One region of the Halomonas huangheensis genome, then DNA from elsewhere that is predicted to be linked to it. Evidence: predicted binding sites of a transcription regulator. Region 1 holds the regulator's gene; the other holds the start of a gene.
What was found. Region 1 encodes FNR, which switches genes on or off when oxygen is low (the NO sensors DNR and NnrR bind a similar motif). Its sites were predicted from a motif close to TTGATNTANATCAA; they were not measured.
Positions count from the first base shown of each region.

Region 1 (9,209 bases):
ACTGCCTCGATCGACAGTCAGGGAATAACCATGGATATCGGAACCTTTCGCGGAATCGTGACTGCCATTCTGCTGATCGCCTTTCTCGGGCTCATCGCCTGGGCCTGGTCAAGGCGACGCAAGGCAGACTTTGATGAAGCCGCCCAGTTGCCCTTCGCTGATGACGAACTGGTGGCGAGATCATTTCCCCAATGCATCGCGCAGAGCCCGTCAAAAGCCGGCCCTCATGACTCAGGTCTCCTCAAGCACGAGGGAGGTGGGAGCAAATGACTACGCTATGGGGCGACGACCTCTCCGGCTTCTGGAGCAGCTGGATCATCATCATTACGCTGGGCTCCATCGCGTTCGCGTTCTGGTTGCTGTACGTCAATCGCAGCACCGACAAGGCGCCGGACAGTGACGGCAACGTCGATACCACCGGCCATATGGCCGACGGTATCGCCGAGTACGACAACCCGCTACCTCGCTGGTGGTTCCTGCTCTACATCGCCACCGTGATCTTCGCCTTGTCCTACCTCGCACTGTACCCGGGCCTCGGCAACTTCTCCGGCCTGCTCGGCTGGAGTCAGGAGGCCCAGTGGGAAAAGGAGGTCACAGCCGCTGACGAACGCTTCACGCCGATCTTCGAGCAATACCAGCAAGTCCCCATTCCCGAACTGGCTCAAGATGCTGAGGCCATGCAGGTCGCCGAGCGCATATTTCTCAACAACTGTGCCATCTGTCACGGCACCAGTGCGCGTGGCGGTTATGGCTTCCCCAACCTGACCGATAGCGACTGGCTATATGGCGGCGACCCTGCAGCCATCACTCATACCATCGAGAAGGGACGCAGCGGTATGATGCCTGCCTGGCAGCAACTCGGAGAGGAAGGCATCGAGGACGTTACCCAGTTCGTGTTGTCGCTGTCCGGCGTTGCCGAGGATAAACAGCGTGCCAGCCAGGGAGAGACCGTCTTCGCCTCGACATGTGTGGGCTGCCATAGCCCTGATGGCACCGGGAATCAGGCACTGGGAGCGCCCGATCTGACCGATGAAACCTGGCTCTATCAAGCGCCCGGTCAGAGTGTTGCCGACTCCGTACGCCAGACTCTGCGCCACGGCCGCAACGGGAAGATGCCCGCCCAGGCCAGGTGGATCGGTGAGGAGCGGGTTCACCTGGTCGCCGCCTATGTCTACAGCCTCGGTCACCAGCAGGAACGCGCCCCGTCCAGTCCCGGGCAGGAATGAAATGAACACGGCCTGAGTCCATCATGAACGACAGGATTCCGATCCATGACGTCTCTCACGAGAGCGTCCAGCAGCACATCCCCGACGCAGGTATCTCGCACAGCCTCTACCAACGTCGTCGGCATATCCATGTGCGCGAGTTCAAGGGAGCGTTCCAGCGCCTGCGACGTATTGCCAACTGGGTATTGATGCTCGGTTACCTGCTGTTGCCCTGGTTATCCTGGGGTAGTCGACCGGCCGTCTGGTTTGATCTACCCGGACGCGAGTTCCATCTCTTCGCCGTCACCTTCTACCCTCAGGAGTTCATGCTGCTCTGCTGGCTGCTGATCATCTGTGCGTTCGGACTGTTCTTCATCACTGTGTTCGCCGGACGGGTGTGGTGTGGCTATGCCTGTCCTCAGAGTGTCTGGACGCTACTTTTCATCTGGGTAGAACACCGCATCGAAGGCTCCCGTCATCAACGTATCAAGCTCGATCAGCGCGCCTGGAATCTCGACAAACTGTGGCGCAAGAGCGCCAAGCATGTCACCTGGCTGCTGATCGCCCTGATCACCGGCGTGACCTTCGTCGGCTACTTTACGCCAGTCGAAGCATTGATCCGTGACCTGTTGCTGTTGCAGGCCCATGGCTGGGCGTGGTTCTGGATTGGCGTGTTGCTGCTGTTCACCTATCTCAATGCCGGCTGGCTACGTGAACAGGTATGCATTTACATGTGCCCCTACGCACGTTTCCAGTCGGTGATGTTCGACCGTGACACCCTGATTGTTTCCTATGACCAGCAGCGCGGCGAACCGCGTGGAGCCCGTCGTCCTCACCAGGACCCGGATACGCTGTCTCTCGGTCACTGCATAGACTGTCAGCTATGTGTTCAGGTCTGTCCGACCGGAATCGACATCCGTGACGGGCTGCAAGCCCAGTGCATCAGCTGCGCAGCGTGCATCGATGCCTGCGATAGCGTGATGGACAAGCTGGGGTATCCACGAGGCCTGGTACGCTACACCACCGAGAATACTCAGGAAGGCCACCCCTCCCGACTGCTGCGTCCACGGCTACTGGGCTACCTCGCGGCACTAACCGTGATGAGTGTGCTGTTCGTTCACTCCATCGCCGACCGTACGCCGCTGGATGTGGATATCCAACGCGAACGCGGCCAACTGTTCCAGACACTTACCGACGGCAGCATTGCCAACACATCCATCATCACCGTGCGCAACCTGGACAGCCGCGACCATCGCTATCGCATCTCGGTGAACGGCATCGACGGTATCAAGAGTGATGTCAGACAGATCGCGGTTCCTGCCAATTCATCACGACAACGGGTCATGACATTGACCGTTGCACCAGGACTGCTGACACAGCCCAGCAGTGATATCCGGATCACGGTAAGCGCCGAGGATACCGATGACATCGCCATCACGCGTGAAAGTCGCTTCATGGGAGCCATTCACTGATGAGTTCAACATTACCAACGTCTCCATCTCGGAGCGTTCCGCCCTGGTACCGCCAATTCTGGCCCTGGTTCCTGATCACTCTGCTGTTGTCGTCGGTGACCTTCAGCCTGATCTACCTGACCTTGTCGATCCGCTACTTCGACGGATCAGTGCCCGAGGACTACTACCGCGACGGGCTTGCCATCAATGCACAATTGAAGAAACAACAGCATGCCGCAACGCTGGGACTAGCCGCACAGTTGCGCATTGATGCCACTACCGGTGATGTGATGGTACGTCTCGCAGGTGAAGAACGTCCTGAAACCCTTCATTTGCGCCTGATATTCCCCAGCGATGGTGACCGCGATCGTGAGCTGTTGCTGAGGCATACCCGCGATAACCACTATGTCGGTGTGCTCGATCGCAATCTGCGCTACCGCCGCTACCTGCAACTACAGCCACAAGCCGGTAATGATGCCGCATGGCGGCTCACTGGAGAAGCCACCTTCCCACTTGATACCAGCGTCCACCTGACGCCGGGGCTGTAAGGCCACCAATGATGGCAACTTCCTGCTATCACTGTGGCTCAGCGGTTGACGGTGACAATCGCTGGTCACTGGAGCTCAATGGACTGACTCAGCCACTATGCTGCCCTGGTTGCCTCGCAGTGGCTCAGGCCATCATCGACGGTGGGCTGGGCCGTTACTATCAACTGCGTACTGCTACGCCAGAGCGCCCGATCAATGCCCCCCTCGATACGCGACGCTGGCAGCTGTTTGACGATCCTGTCCTTCAAGCGCGATTTGTGCGTACGGACCAGGGGCAGGACAACGACGAAAGCATTGCCACCTTCGCCGTTGATGGCATCACCTGCGCTGCCTGCGCCTGGCTTATCGAACATCGCCTCAATGCCATCGAGGGCGTTATCTCCAGCGCCATCAATCTGAGTGAACACCGCCTGCGTCTGAGCTGGCGACCCGCCAGCGTCGCACTATCCCGACTGTTGGCTGAGCTGGCCGCCATCGGCTACCCATCCCAACCCTGGTCTCCCGATGAGGCACAGCAGCGACTCAAGCACCAATCGCGTCGAATGGTGCGACGCCTGATTATCGCTGCGGTCGGCATGATGCAGGTGCTGATGTTCTCCATCCCTCACTATGTCGCGGTACCTGGCGATCTCAGTCACAACTTCGAACGCCTGTTTGCCTGGCTGGCCGTGGCTCTGACAACCTCCGTCGTGCTGTATTCGGCGCAACCGTTCTTCGGCGGTGCCTGGCGAGACATTCGTAGCCGAGTACTCGGCATGGATGTACCCGTGGCTGTAGCTATCGGCGGCGCCTATATTGCCAGCCTGTGGTCCGTGGTCAGCCAACGTGGAGACATGTACTTCGATTCAGTCTGCATGTTCACTTTCTTCCTGCTGTTCGGGCGCTACATCGAAGCTCGCACTCGTCACCATCACGGTCGAATCGGCAACGCCCTGAGTGGCACTATCCCCGATGCCGCGCTGCGTCTAGACGACCAGCATCATGAACAAGTCATTCCCGCCACCGAACTCATGGCAGGCGACCGAGTGCGAGTACTCGCCGGTGCGCAGGTGCCCGCGGATGGCACGCTGCTGTCACCCTACGCCAGTGTTGATGAGTCGATGCTCAGTGGCGAATCAGTTCCTGCCTCCAGAGCACGAGGCGACATCATCCATGCAGGAAGCCTCGTGGTAGACACACCCCTTGAGTTGAGCGTCACTCGAGCCGGCCATGCAACAAGGGTGGCAAGCATCATCGACCTCTCCGACCGTGCCTTTGCTGAACGCCCTCGTCTCGCTCGCGCTGTCGAGCGTGTGGCGCATCATTTCATCCTCGGACTGCTGTTGATCAGTGCCGCGGTCGCCGCCATCTGGTGGCAAATCGATCCCGCTCGTAGCTTGTGGGTGACGCTGTCGGTGCTGGTCGTCACCTGTCCCTGCGCGCTGGCACTGGCCACGCCCATTTCGTTGACCGTGGCTCACGGCCGCCTACGTCGCGCTGGGGTACTGGTCACTCGCGGTGACGCGCTGGAGGTGCTCGCCAGTATTGATCGGGTGGTGTTCGACAAGACAGGAACCCTGACCCAAGGACAGATGGTACTTGGCGACTGCCGGATAATCCCGGCCACGGCCACGCTGGACAACCACCAACTACTGACTGTTGCAGCCGCACTCGAGTCCGCTTCGGAGCACCCTATCGCTCGCGCCTTTCGGCCCTGGCGCAATGACACGGTAAGGGCCAGTGATATCCGCAATCATCCAGGACAAGGGGTTCAGGCACAGTGTCTGGGGACAGAGTGGCGTATCGGACGTGCTGACTTCGCAGCCGCTGATCACGACCTGCAGCCACCCTCAGATGCCAATTGGCTGCTATTGGCACGCGCAGGCAAGCCCATGGCCTGGCTAGGAGTCGAAGACGACATCCGTGCTGATACGGCGACAACACTTCAGCATTTACGCGACGCAGGCCTCAGCGTGGAGATTCTCTCCGGCGATCGCATATCCAGTGTGGCAAGTATGGCGAGACGGCTTGGTGTCTGCCAATGGCGAGGCGCGGCGCTACCTCAGGACAAACTCGATCATGTGCGCACATTGCAGCAGCAGAACCAACGTGTAGCCATGGTCGGTGATGGCATCAACGACATTGCCGTGCTGGCCGGTGCCGACCTGGCTATTGCCATGCCCGGCGCCAGTGATCTCGCACGTAGTCACGCCGATATTCTGCTGCTTGGAGAAAAGCTCGGCGGCATCACCGAAGCCATTGATGTTGCTCGCACAACGCAACGCATCATCCGTCAGAACCTGAGCTGGGCGACACTCTACAACGTCATTGCCCTGCCGTTGGCAATAGCGGGCCTGGTACCTCCCTGGCTGGCAGTGATCGGCATGTCAGCCAGTTCGTTACTGGTTATCGGAAATTCCCTACGGCTCGGAGCAAGGCAAGGGCGTAGAATGCAGTCGCGGAACACGCCAGGCACAAGCCGATGAATATTCTCTATCTGCTGATCCCGCTGTCATTGATGCTATTGAGCCTGGCGGTCTGGGCATTCTTCTGGGCCGTCAAGCACGATCAGTTTGAGGACCTCGAGGGACCCGCCTGGCGCATCTTGTTCGATGACGATGACACTTGCCGCCGACAGTCGGATGAACACAGCTCCTCCGACCTGCTGGAGCCACCGTCATCAAGCAAGCGGCGAGACCAGCCATGAACCCGACGGGACTCGACCTCCCTCCACTGGCTGCGGCCTTTGTCTTCGGACTCCTGGGCGGCGCTCACTGTGTCGGCATGTGTGGAGGCATCATGAGCGCCCTTACCTTTGCCGTCCCGCCCAGCATGCGACGCCCATCACGCATGGCAGCCCTGTTGCTGGGCTACAATGCCGGGCGCATCACCAGCTATGCGTTGGCCGGGGCCATCGTCGCAGGGCTTGGTGCGCTGGTCGGTCTGGCGCCAGGCGTGCGCACCGTCCTGCAGTGGATGTCGAGCCTGATGCTGTGCTTGATGGCACTGTATATCGCCGATATCTGGAAGGGCCTGCGACACATCGAGGCACTCGGGAAACGCTACTGGAGGTACCTGGAGCCAGTCGGACGCGCATTGCTGCCGGTAACACGGCCACACCAGGCCATACTGTTGGGCGCCCTCTGGGGATGGCTGCCCTGCGGGTTGGTCTACTCAATGCTGAGCTGGAGTCTGGCAACGGCCACTCCCAGTCAGGGCGCCATGCTGATGCTGGCGTTTGGCACCGGCACCCTGCCGGCGCTACTGGTCACCGGCGTCGCCGCAGACCAGATTCGGCGCCTGCTGAATTCACGGGCAACACGGTGGTTGGCAGCCTTACTGGTCATCGCGTTGGCGATCTGGCAGTTGATAGTGACTCAACAGAGTTGAGGTAGTGATCCAGTAATTTCACCGTCAAAAGAGGTAACCGACGATTATCCCCTGATTGGCAGGGTATAATATTGATTATAAGGTGCTGAAGTAATTAAAAGCTTATTTTCGGCGTATTCCACCGATCGCCGATTCACAGGAGCTACCAATGTGTGCCATGGCCCAGGAGCGACGCCCCCCTATGCCGCAGGAAACGCGATGTGAATCCTGCAGTCTCAGTTCTCTGTGTCTGCCACTCGCTCTTGATACTGCAGACATGGAGCGTTTTGACGCCATCATCCGGCGCCACCCACCGATCAAGAAAGGCACCCGCCTGATCGATCAGGGAGACCGCTTCACCAGTGTCTACGCGGTTCGCTCCGGAAGCCTCAAACAGATCATTACCGAAGGCAGCGGCGAAGCCCAACTGACCAACTTCTTCCTGCCCAGCGAATTGATCGGCCTCGACGGGATCGATGATGGTTTCTATTCAGGTAGCGTGGTTGCACTCGAAACCACCACGGTCTGTGAGATCCCCTTCGACCGGCTGGATGCCCTGTCACAGATCCTGCCAGACCTGCGTGCTCAGTTGTTCCGTACCATGAGCAAGGAACTGCGTCATGACCATCGCATGTTGCAGTTGCTGTCCCGCAAGACCGCGGATCAACGCCTGGCCTGCTTCTTCCTTGGCCTGTCGGACCGCTTCCGCCGCCGTGGCTACTCGCCGTTCAGCTTCCGCCTATCGATGTCGCGGTCCGACATCGGCAACCACCTGGGGTTGGCGGTGGAAACCGTCAGCCGTATCCTGGGACGCTTTCAACAGCAGGAACTGGTCTCGGTTTCCGGTCGCGAAGTCAACATTCTCGACATGGGTGCCTTGACCAACCTCGCCGACACCGAAACCACGGCCGACTGACTCGACCGCTCGGGGCTGTTAATCGCTCAGGGCTGTTTCAATCGCTCAGGGCTGTTTCAATCGCTCAGGGCTGTTTCAATCGCTCAGGGCTGTTTCAATCGCTCAAGGCTGTCATGAACAAGAACGCCATCGGGAACACTGCTGGATGCGCTGCCGATGGCGTTCGAATGTAATGCCGTGATGACCCCGCTGATGTTGACGAGGCTCAGCCTGCGTCAACTACATCGATGCGATTACGTTGCCTACGCGCCTGCTCGCCCTCGAGGCCTTCGAAGTCAAACAGGTTGCGATCCGCCAGTTGTGATGGCGCCACATTGGTCACCGCCTTGAACATGCTCTCGAGACGGCCAGGGTGCTTGGACTCCCATTCAGCCAGCATTTCCTTGACCACCTGACGCTGCAGGTTGGGCTGCGAACCACACAGATTACAGGGAATGATTGGAAAGCCCATTTGTTCGGCGTATGCGGCGATATCTGCCTCACGACAATAGGCCAAGGGCCGGATCACAATGTTCTTGCCATCATCGGAAAGCAGTTTGGGTGGCATGGACTTCAGGCTGCCACCAAAGAACATGTTGAGAAATAGCGTCTCGAGAATGTCTTCGCGGTGATGGCCCAGCGCGATCTTGGTTGCCCCGATCTCCTCGGCAAAACCGTACAGAGAGCCACGCCGCAGCCGTGAGCATAGCGCACAGGTCGTCTTGCCCTCGGGGGTCTTCTCCTTGACTACCGAATAGGTGTCCTTCTCGAGAATATGGTAATCGACACCAATACCCTCAAGGTACTCCGGCAGCACATGCTCGGGAAAACCGGGCTGTTTCTGGTCGAGATTGACCGCCACCAGCGAGAAGTTGATCGGCGCGTTACGCTGCAGGCTGCGCAGGATCTCAAGCATGGTGTAGCTGTCCTTGCCTCCAGACAGGCATACCATGACCTTGTCACCTTCCTGAATCATGCCGTAATCAATGATGGCATTGCCGGTGAGACGCCGCAGCCGCTTCTGCAACTTGTTGAATTCGCGTTTTTCTCTGGCCAGCGAGCAGATATCCTCCGCCTCATGTTCCACACTGGAGGCAGGCGTCGGATCAACAGAAATGGCGGGCGACATGGTCATTGCAATACACGGCTGAACGGATGGGGCCGACATTCTAGCATTGCATGGCAGGCCTCCCCAAGCCGCCAGACCACTGTTCGTGGACCTTCAGGAGACTGCCGAGAGATGGCTGCGCATGGAGCCCCATCAACCCGGCGTCTGGTCGCCCGCGAGCAGAAAATTCAGCCTGCCGTCTGAACAGGGACATCGGCGCTACAGGACCTGCAGAATCAATAGATAACGGACCAGCACACCCAACAGCAATACCAGAATCCCACTGCGTTGCCAGGCAAACTCGCGACCGGTCATGGTCAGTCGGCGCTCCCAGAACTTGACCACCGCCCACAGATCACGGGTACGCCGGACATATTGCATATAGGCCACCAACACCATCAGCAACCCACTGACCAACAGCACAGGCTCCAGCCAGGAGAAAACCAGATGAAGACTCATGATCCGCTGTACTCCTCAAGCGCGCCACTCTGCAGGCGTAAATGCATCAAGGCGGTGGTGACCGCATCTCCCAACGCGGTATGCCGCCCCATGACCGGCACTCCCAGACGCTCAGCAACCCGCTCAAACTCCGGCCGCGCCACCACATCAGGATGACTACGGCGCAACTGACGACGATACTCCTGAGCCACATCA
Region 1 is NZ_CP013106.1:918,878-928,086, reverse strand. Features, by position in the region: gene ccoO (cytochrome-c oxidase, cbb3-type subunit II) at 1-28, shown strand, start outside; gene AR456_RS04190 (CcoQ/FixQ family Cbb3-type cytochrome c oxidase assembly chaperone) at 31-270, shown strand; gene ccoP (cytochrome-c oxidase, cbb3-type subunit III) at 267-1,226, shown strand; gene ccoG (cytochrome c oxidase accessory protein CcoG) at 1,250-2,677, shown strand; gene AR456_RS04175 (FixH family protein) at 2,677-3,204, shown strand; gene AR456_RS04170 (heavy metal translocating P-type ATPase) at 3,213-5,669, shown strand; gene ccoS (cbb3-type cytochrome oxidase assembly protein CcoS) at 5,666-5,890, shown strand; gene AR456_RS04160 (sulfite exporter TauE/SafE family protein) at 5,887-6,573, shown strand; gene fnr (fumarate/nitrate reduction transcriptional regulator Fnr) at 6,731-7,468, shown strand; gene ttcA (tRNA 2-thiocytidine(32) synthetase TtcA) at 7,674-8,576, opposite strand; gene AR456_RS04145 (hypothetical protein) at 8,775-9,014, opposite strand; gene AR456_RS04140 (3'-5' exonuclease) at 9,011-9,209, opposite strand, start outside.

Region 2 (9,209 bases), 2.1 Mb from region 1:
GGCGAGTGCGAACGATATAGCGCCATTCGGACTGGCCGTTGGAGCTGGTAACTCGGCGGCGATCATGGAGGTGCATTCGGTAGCTGTGTGCTGGGCTGTCGGGTCCCCCGCTGCGAGTGACAAAGCTGACCCACAGGATCTCATCCTCTTCAAAGGATTCGATGTCCTCGGCATGTAATGCCGAGGTGCGGGCCCCGGTATCAACCTTGGCGCAGAGGTGGAGATGAAGTTCCGGAAGAATCACCATTTCACGGCGTCCGACGACGGCTCTGGCCTGGTAGGGCAGCTCCTTCATGACATTCTCCTTGTCGTGCCATCCGCACTCATATTCATATTGTTGAATTGAGTTCGGTGGCCGGACTCAACCTTCTTCACGCCTGGTCTTGCCAACAGTCACTGCTGTCAGGCGTTTGCCAATCGGTGAATCATTGCTCGCCTGACGCAGTATCATCAGCACAGGCAGGCGTAGGCGAGGTATCAGTGCCAGGTCTCTCACCAGGGCGAGGAAATCCGCCTGTTCACTGCTGGCGACTCGCTCCAGGTAGCAGGGCAGGCGTTGCTCATGTTCGAGGTGCTCCCAGCCACGAGCCGCCATAGCGGCCAGGACATCGGGTCCGCAGGCATTGGCGTCGGCCAATAGTTCATCCAGCCAGACGCCAACCTCCTCGCGCGGTCCTCCAGAAATGGCGCGAACACAGGCACATAGACTTTCCAGGTCGCCATCTTGTGCCGCTGTTTCACCTCGTTGACGCAGCGCTTCAACCACAACTGAATCAATGCTGACATTCTCTAGACAGTAGCATAGTGGCAACAGGACCTCGTTGTGCAGAGTCGGGACTATTCTGGCCAACTCGGTCATGTGATCACTGCTCAGGCGCACCGCATAATCAGCGATACCCTGAAGCCCCAGTGCCTTCCAATCGATACTGGCCTGGCCGCTGAGGTAGTCCTCCACTGGCTCAAGGTGTTCACTGGCGGGCATGCCTGCATCTGCACAGGCACGTGCATGCAGCATCGCCTGAAAAGGCAGTGCGGGTGTGAAGGCCAGTGGGTTGTCCTTCATCAGGTTGTTGATATCTGCGGATGACTGGCTCTCTATTGCCTCGCTGCTCTGCCCCAGAGTCAGTAACAACCGTTCGAGAAAGGCATCGCGCTGAGCAGGATCGAGGTGACCTTGCTCATCCAGTGGAAGTGCCAGAAACCAGATCAAGGGGTCCTGCATTTCTCCGAGGCGAAAGACCATGGCTAGACGAGCCTTGCCCTGCCAGGGAGCGGGCCATGGGCTGATACCCTTTTCGAACTCGGCCAGTACCTCGCGCTCACAGGGCTCTACGCGACGCCCTATATGGTAAAGACGCAGCTCGGCATGGCACAGATTGAAGAAGTCGTGAAGGCTGTGAATGGGTTGCATGGCACCTCCCTTGATGACGGACGCACTCTACATGGCAGATGAGGGAGTGTCAGCCGTTGATGAGGAAAAAATATGCTGAACTGGTCAAATCTTGAGCAATACTCTCCAGTGGGCATTGGCTCTTGGCTTCAGCGACATGTCCAAGGTTTATCCACAGGGACGTTCAGGAGATCTGTGAATGTTTTCTGACAGCCTGGGGATAGTTCTGGTGCCTGGTTGGTGTGGCTGCTGAGATGGCCTGTGAGCACGAGAGGTCTGATAGTTTCGTTGCATTGAAACAACCAACGGAATTTACTCGGCGTGTTCAATCAATATGGAATATAATACAGTCCACTTATTCCATAAGTTACTTAAAGTGCCCGAGTCTCGGTAGCACGACTCGAGGACGATACACCGAACCTGGATTCATCAAACAGGAATTCCAGAAAATCAGGGAGTTGCTCATGCGCCGTCAATTGGCAGTAGCACTGATCTCCGCAGGCATGGTCACTTTTGCCGCCAATGCCCAGGCTGAGGACACACTCAAGGTCGGCATGTCGGGAGGCTATTTCCCGTTTACTTTCGTCGAGCAGGACAAGCTTCAGGGGTTTGAGGTCGACGTCATGGAAGCCGTGGGTGAAGAGATGGGGGTCGATGTCGAGTTCATCACTGCCAGTTTCTCTGGACTGTTCGGCATGCTCGAGTCAGGTCGAGTCGATACCATTGCCAATCAGATCACCATCACCGATGAGCGCGAACAGAAGTATCTGTTCACTGACCCTTATGTCTATGACGGTGCTCAGGTAGTAGTGAAACGCGGTAATGAAGAGATTCAGGGTGTCGAGGATCTGGTCGGCAAGACCGTTGCCGTCAATCTGGGTTCCAACTATGAACAACTGCTGCGTGAGCTGCCCTATGCCGACGAGATCGACATTCGTACTTATGACAGCAACATCGAGCAGGATACCGCTCTAGGCCGTGTCGACGCTTTCGTCATGGACCGTGTCAGCGCCTCGCAGGTGATCAAGGATAAACCGCTACCGTTGCAACTGGCTGGTCAGCCATTCTCCGAAATTCATAATGCGCTGCCATTCCGTCAGAACAGTGAAGCACTGCGTGATGAGGTCAATGCCGCATTACGGACGCTGCGCGATAACGGCACGCTCAGCGAGATTTCACAGCAGTGGTTCGGCGCGGATATCACCACGACCGATACCGCAAACTGAACCCTGACTGGTTGACTGATGGATATCCTCAACGTCGACTATATGGTCGGCCTGGTGCCGGTATTATTGAGCTACCTGCCGCTGACGCTTTCCATGGCAGTGGCTGGCATGGTGCTGGCACTGGTGCTTGCGTGTGCTCTGGCGGTGATCCGGGTGCTGAGACTGCCGGTGTTGAATGGCATTACCATGCTGTTCATCTCGTTCTTTCGCGGTACGCCACTGCTGGTGCAGCTATTCCTGTTCTATTATGGCTTGCCGCAAGTGCTGTCCTTTCTGACGGCGATCAATGGCGTCACCGCTACCATCATGGGGCTGACACTGCACTTCTCTGCCTATATGGCTGAGTCCATTCGTGCCGCGATTATCGGCATCGACCGCAGCCAGACTGAAGCGGCCCTGTCGATCGGTATGACCAATGGACAGTTGATGCGGCGTATCGTCTTGCCGCAGGCGGCGCGTATCGCGGCTCCTACGCTGATGAACTACTTCATCGATATGATCAAGGCGACCTCGCTGGCCTTTACGCTCGGCGTGACCGAGTTGATGGGGGCTACTCAGAAAGAGGCATCCGGCAGTTTCCTGTACTTCGAGGCCTTCATCACCGTAGCGGTGATCTACTGGGCGATTGTTGAATTGCTGGCCTGGCTGCAGCGCCGACTCGAACACCGACTGAACGAGGCTTATCGTCGATGATCAAGGTGCGTAATCTGGTCAAGCAATTCGGCAATACGCGGGTGCTGGATGGCATCGATCTGGAGATCCAGAAGGGTGAGATCATTGTGGTGATCGGCCCGTCTGGTACCGGAAAATCGACCCTGCTGCGGTGCCTGAATTTTCTCGAGCAACCCGACGCTGGTCAGTTGCAGATCGGTGATATTGATGTCGATATGAATACGGCGACTCGGCAGCAGATTCTGGCGGTGCGTCGACATACTGCTTTTGTCTTCCAGAACTATGCGCTGTTCGCCAACAAGACAGCGCTGGAGAACATCACCGAACGGCTGATTGTGGTGGATCGTTGGCCGGAGGAGAAGGCTCGGGAACTGGCGCACCGAATCCTTGAACGCGTTGGACTTTCCGACAAGGCTGATGCCTGGCCGGCCTCGTTGTCCGGCGGTCAGCAGCAGCGCGTTGGCATTGGCCGGGCCATGGCGGCTCAGGCAGAAGTGATTCTGTTCGACGAGCCGACCTCTTCTCTCGATCCAGAGTGGGTTGGCGAGGTGTTGAGCGTGATGAAAGCCCTCGCCGAGGAGCGGCAGACCATGTTGGTGGTCACCCATGAAATGAGGTTTGCACATGACGTTGCCGACAGAGTCATCTTCATGGACGGTGGCAGCATCGTTGAGCAGGGGCCGCCTTCCCAATTGTTTCAGGAGCCGCGTGATCCTCGAACCCGCAATTTCCTGCGCAAGGTACTGCCTGAAAGCAATCTGAACGATGGTTGAACGGACTGCGCAGAGTTTGGCAGCGGGGATGGCAGGGTAGGGCTGGAACGCGTAGGGCTGGAACGCGTAGTGCTGAATGGGAAGCGCTGGAATGGGGCACGCTGGAAAGGGTGGTCGGCGCCGGCTCTGCGCGCGACAATAGTGTGACATTCCTGCAATAGAACCGGAGCCGAGATGTCGGATCAAGCCGAGGTATATGATGAGCTCGCGGCTGCGTTGCGAGAGCTCGAGGCGACCATGCGCGCCACCAATCTATGGCGTATGGAAGAGCCAGAGGCACGAGCTTTCAATAGTCAGCAGCCGTTCTGTATCGACACCATGAGCATGCCACAGTGGCTGCGATACATCTTTATCGCACGCTTGCAGATTCTGGTGGACAATCGGGCACCGTTACCGGCGAGCTGCGATGTTGCTCCAGCAGTGGATGCCTGGTTGATTCAGGACGGCGCGGGTGCTCAGGATCGAGCGTTGATGAAGAAGGTTGTCGAGGACATCGACCGCTTGGTGACGCATAACTGATCATACCCGGGGAGTTGCATGAGCTGGTACTTTGCCTACGGCAGCAATATGAATGAGGCTCGAGTGCATGCCCGCATTGGTGCGGTGCGCAGGGCCGTTCCGGGAGTACTGGAAGGTTATTGCTTGAGCTTCAACAAGGCGTCTCAGGTTGCGGGAGTCGCCCATGCCAATGTGGTGCCCTGTGTGGGGCAGCGTGTGGAAGGGGCGCTCTTCGAGCTGAATGCAGAGGATCAGATTCTCGCCATGGACCCTTTTGAAGGCTATCCCGTCGAGTACAATCGCCACTGGTTGCCGATAAATGTTGATACCGATGTGGTCTCTGCCTGGGTGTACATCGCTACGGCAGGGCGCGTAGCGGATGCTCTCAAGCCGGCGCGAGAATACCTCGACCACCTGCTGGCAGGAGAGGCCTTCCTCAGTTCTGACTACCACCGTCAATTGGCGGCTGTAGAGGTTGTGGACGGATTGGACGACACGGCTCTGTTGAGGCTCGGCCTATCGCGGCAGTCTCCTCGCTGAGAAGAATCGCATCACCGAACGCATAACGCCCACTTGCAAGTGGGCGTTACTGTTTTCAGGGGGCTGATTCCAGGTGTGGGGAGATCAGAAGTAGAAACTGATACCGCCCATTACCACCACCGGGTCAATATCGACCTTGCCGATGTCGTTTCCGTCGAGCTCGACATCGCTGTCGATGTCGGCATAGGTGATGGAAGTGGTAGCTGCCCAGTGGTCGTTGATGATTAGATCGACGCCCACCTGGGCCGCGGCGCCCCAGGAATCGTCAAGCTCCAGGTCTGCTCCCTTGATCTCGATGTCTTCGTTTGAGAAGTGGGTGTAGTTGACCCCCAGACCAAGGAACGGCTGCACACGTGAATCCAGACCACCCAGTGGATAGTACTGCAGAGTCAGAGTCGGCGGCAGGCTGTCAGTGCTGGCACCAATATGGCTGCCGTCGCCAGCAGTCAGGCTGATATCATGATCGAAGGGTGAAGCCGCCAGTAGCTCAACGCCGAACTTGTCATGGAAACGGTAGCCGAAGGTGAAGGCCACCCCATTATCTGAACTGACATCCGTTGATAGGGTGCCATGCACCAGGTCTCCGTTGTCGGAAGTTGGTGCTACTTTTGCGACTCCCGCGCGGGTGAAAAAGTCACCTTTGCCATAGGCAATGGCTTGGGAGCTGACCAGAGCCGATCCCGCAATGGCAGCAACCAGTAATGATGAAACGAGAGGGCGGCGCATGACATTCTCCTTCTGCACACACTAATGGGCCGGATTCGCTCAATCATGTCGAGCCCGGATTGCTGACAAGTGTATGAAAGGTAAAGGATGTCCATATTGATCCAGCTCAATACCTGTTTGTGCGTTGGTGGTTTCTTCAGGCATGAAAAAACCGCGTCCGAATGAATCGGACGCGGTTTGCGCTTGCTGTGCTACACCGCCGGCTGGCGGCGAGCAATGGCTTAGAAGCGGTAGGTAACGCCAGCACCGACAGTGACCGGGTCGATGTCGAGCCTGGTCTTGTAGGTGCCATCGATGTCGACATCGGTATCGACATCAGCGTAACGAGCCCAGGTACCAACCAGCAGGTTGTCAGTCACGCTCAGATCAACGCCCACCTGGCCGGCGAAGCCCCAGGACTCGTCCAGATCCGCGTTGAAGGACTCGTTGTCGAAGTGGGTGTAGTTGACACCGATTCCGGCATACGGATGCACGCGAGCGTCGCTGATGCCACCCAGCGGGTAGTAGTTGAGCATCAGGTTGATCGGAGTGCTGTCGAAGCTGCCGCCCAGGCCGGTGTTACCCGCAGTCAGGTCCTGATCCATGGTCTGGCTGCCGTTCAGCTCCACGCCCAGCTTGTTGTGGAACAGGTAGCCCATGCCGTAGGCGAAACCAGTGTCTTCTGACACGTTGATGTCGTCACCGTACAGAGCGCCGTTGCCGGACTCGGGGTCGCTTTTCTCGAAGCCACCACGGACGTAGAAGTCGCCGGCCTGATAGGCCAGGGCAGATTGAGCGCCAAAGGCAGTGACGGCCAGCAGTGCAGCAGTACCTACAAGACGTGAAGTTTTCATATCGACTGTCTCCTCATCAGTCTGATGAATCACTCCCTATGCTGGAAGTGATCCTTGAACGATAAGGAGTATAAAAACACTGTTTCCAAATGTCTTGTAGAAAATTCCTATTGAGCGGTAGGCATTTTCTTGGCTATTTCTATGGAACTTTTGTCGAATAGATGGTTCTGTGGATGAATTCAGTGTTACATCCTGTACAGGCTTCGTGCGTTTTGTGTCTCGGGGAGCTGCGTATGTGCAAAGCCGGAGCGATGAACTCGCGGCATCACTGCAAATCGTCTTCACTGTAGGGAAAGGCAGGGCGGTTGCTGTAGGCAGGATCTCTGTGCGAGATACTCGCCACGGCGACATGTCGGGGAGGCTGGGGATGAGAAGAAGTCGACAGGATATGCCCTTGTTCGGGCTGAGCACCCTGCCGGTGGGGCTGGCGGCAATCATGCTGGCGACCTGTGCTGTTCTGGCAGTATGGCTGTTGATTGAGCCTCGCCTGATCAGTGGCCTCGCGTGGCCATGGAGGCTACCGATGATCCTGCTGGGGATCTGGGCACTGGGTGGCGGTCTGGCGCAGCCACTGCTCTATGGAGATGTACCAGCATGGTTGCGGTTGGTGGGTGGGTTGCCCTGGTATCCAGCGGCTCTGGGGGTGTTCATCTTTCTGCTGCTGATCCGGGTACTGTTTATCTAACGCTGCTGATCCAGTCCTGCTGTTCATTCAATCCGTCGGTTTATTCAGGGCTGGCACCGGCCTTTCTGCCACGGGGCTTGTTTGTCGCCTGCTGCGGCAAGTACCGGAGGCCAGTGTCTGGCCGGTCATTAAACGCAAGACGCCTGCCACTGGGGCAGGCGTCTTGTGTGCCAGAGAACGACGGTTACGAGATCGGGCGGAACTCGGTGTCGGTGGCAGTGGCCTTGCTCACCAGTACGATGGCGATCCAGGACAGGAGGAAGCCCGGCACGATTTCATAAATGCCGACACCTTCCATGCCGAGGAATGCCTGATTCCAGCCGAGCGCGATCCAGATAATAACGGTCGCAGCGCCGACCACCAGACCTGCGAGAGCGCCCGTACCTGACATCCTGTTCCATGTCAGCGACAGAATGATCAGAGGACCGAAAGCAGCACCGAACCCTGCCCAGGCATTCGACACCAGGCCCAGTACCTGACTGTTGGGATCGCCAGCGATGAGGGCGGCGATGATACCGACAGCGAGTACGCAGATGCGTCCGACCAAGACCAGTGTCTTGTCATCGGCCTTCTTGTTGAGGAACAGGCGATAGAAGTCCTCGGTCAGAGAAGAGGACGCTACCAGTAGTTGGCTCGAGATCGTCGACATCACGGCGGCCAGCAGTGCGGCATACAGGAAGCCGGTTACCAGTGGATGGAACAACAGGTTGGACAGCACGATGAACAGCGTTTCTGCGTCGTCCAATACCAGGCCATTGCGCTCGATGTAAGCGCGCCCGAAGACACCAAGAGCAACAGCACCCGCCAGTGAAATTGCCATCCAGCCCATGCCGATATTACGCGCAGTGGGGACTTCCTTGACCGTACGAATCGCCATGAAGCGCACAATGATGTGTGGCTGACCAAAGTAGCCTAGACCCCATGCCACGGTCGAAATAAAGCCCACTACCGTGAGTCCCTGGAAGAGAGACAGGAAACTGGGGTCAAGTGAAGCCAATGTCTCCGATGCCTGGGAGAAGCCGCCGCCGCCTTCTCCGAACAAAACCACGGCTGGCATGATCACCAGTGCCAGCATCATGATGCAGCCTTGTACGAAGTCAGTAAGTGATACCGCGAGAAAGCCGCCCATGACGGTATAGGCAAGTACGATAGCCAATGTCAGCCATACCCCTACGGAGTAATCGCTGAAACTCGCAATGTTGATCATTTCACCAAAGGCGCTTTGGAAAAGTTTGCCGCCAGCAACCAGTCCAGAAGCCGTATAGACGGCGAAAAACAGTACGATGATGATGGCTGAGACCGTACGCAGTGCCATGGCGCGGGTCGGAAAACGGTTGGCCAGGAATTGCGGCACAGTCAGCGAATTGTCATAGCGCTCCGTCTGCTCTCGTAGACGTGGCGCAACGACAATCCAGTTGACAAAGGCCCCGATGAAAAGGCCAATTCCGATCCAGGCATTCACCAGACCCGTTAGGTAGAGCGCTCCGGGAAGGCCGAGAAGCAGCCAGCCCGACATATCCGATGCTCCAGCGGAGAGAGCCGCGACAGCGGGCGGAAGCTGGCGTCCGCCGAGCATATACTCTTCGGAGTTCGAGGTGGCACGCTTGGCTGAGTAGATGCCAATTCCGATCATCAGTGCGAAATAGGCGAGCAGGCTAATCCAGACTCCAATTGCCATGTAGATACCCCTTGCTTGTTGATTGAGTTGTTGTCAGGTTTTGCATGGTTTCTTGCAAATGTCATATGACGTATAGCCACATTTGGTGCAATTCTCCAAGCCTTGTAAACCCTACTATAGTTTTGGAATTTGCCCGGTAATGATGGCTTGATCCCTGCGTACCGACTAGTGGGTTGTCCTCTTCTTGT
Region 2 is NZ_CP013106.1:2,980,963-2,990,171, reverse strand. Features, by position in the region: gene AR456_RS13050 (ATP-dependent zinc protease family protein) at 1-295, opposite strand, end outside; gene AR456_RS13045 (DUF3549 family protein) at 362-1,411, opposite strand; gene AR456_RS13040 (amino acid ABC transporter substrate-binding protein) at 1,855-2,616, shown strand; gene AR456_RS13035 (amino acid ABC transporter permease) at 2,635-3,309, shown strand; gene AR456_RS13030 (amino acid ABC transporter ATP-binding protein) at 3,306-4,061, shown strand; gene AR456_RS13025 (YqcC family protein) at 4,236-4,580, shown strand; gene AR456_RS13020 (gamma-glutamylcyclotransferase family protein) at 4,599-5,099, shown strand; gene AR456_RS13015 (OmpW/AlkL family protein) at 5,184-5,825, opposite strand; gene AR456_RS13010 (OmpW/AlkL family protein) at 6,047-6,658, opposite strand; gene AR456_RS13005 (hypothetical protein) at 7,026-7,343, shown strand; gene putP (sodium/proline symporter PutP) at 7,528-9,021, opposite strand.
Region 2: the regulator FNR is predicted to act here: its motif matches at 5,922-5,935, upstream of AR456_RS13015 (OmpW/AlkL family protein).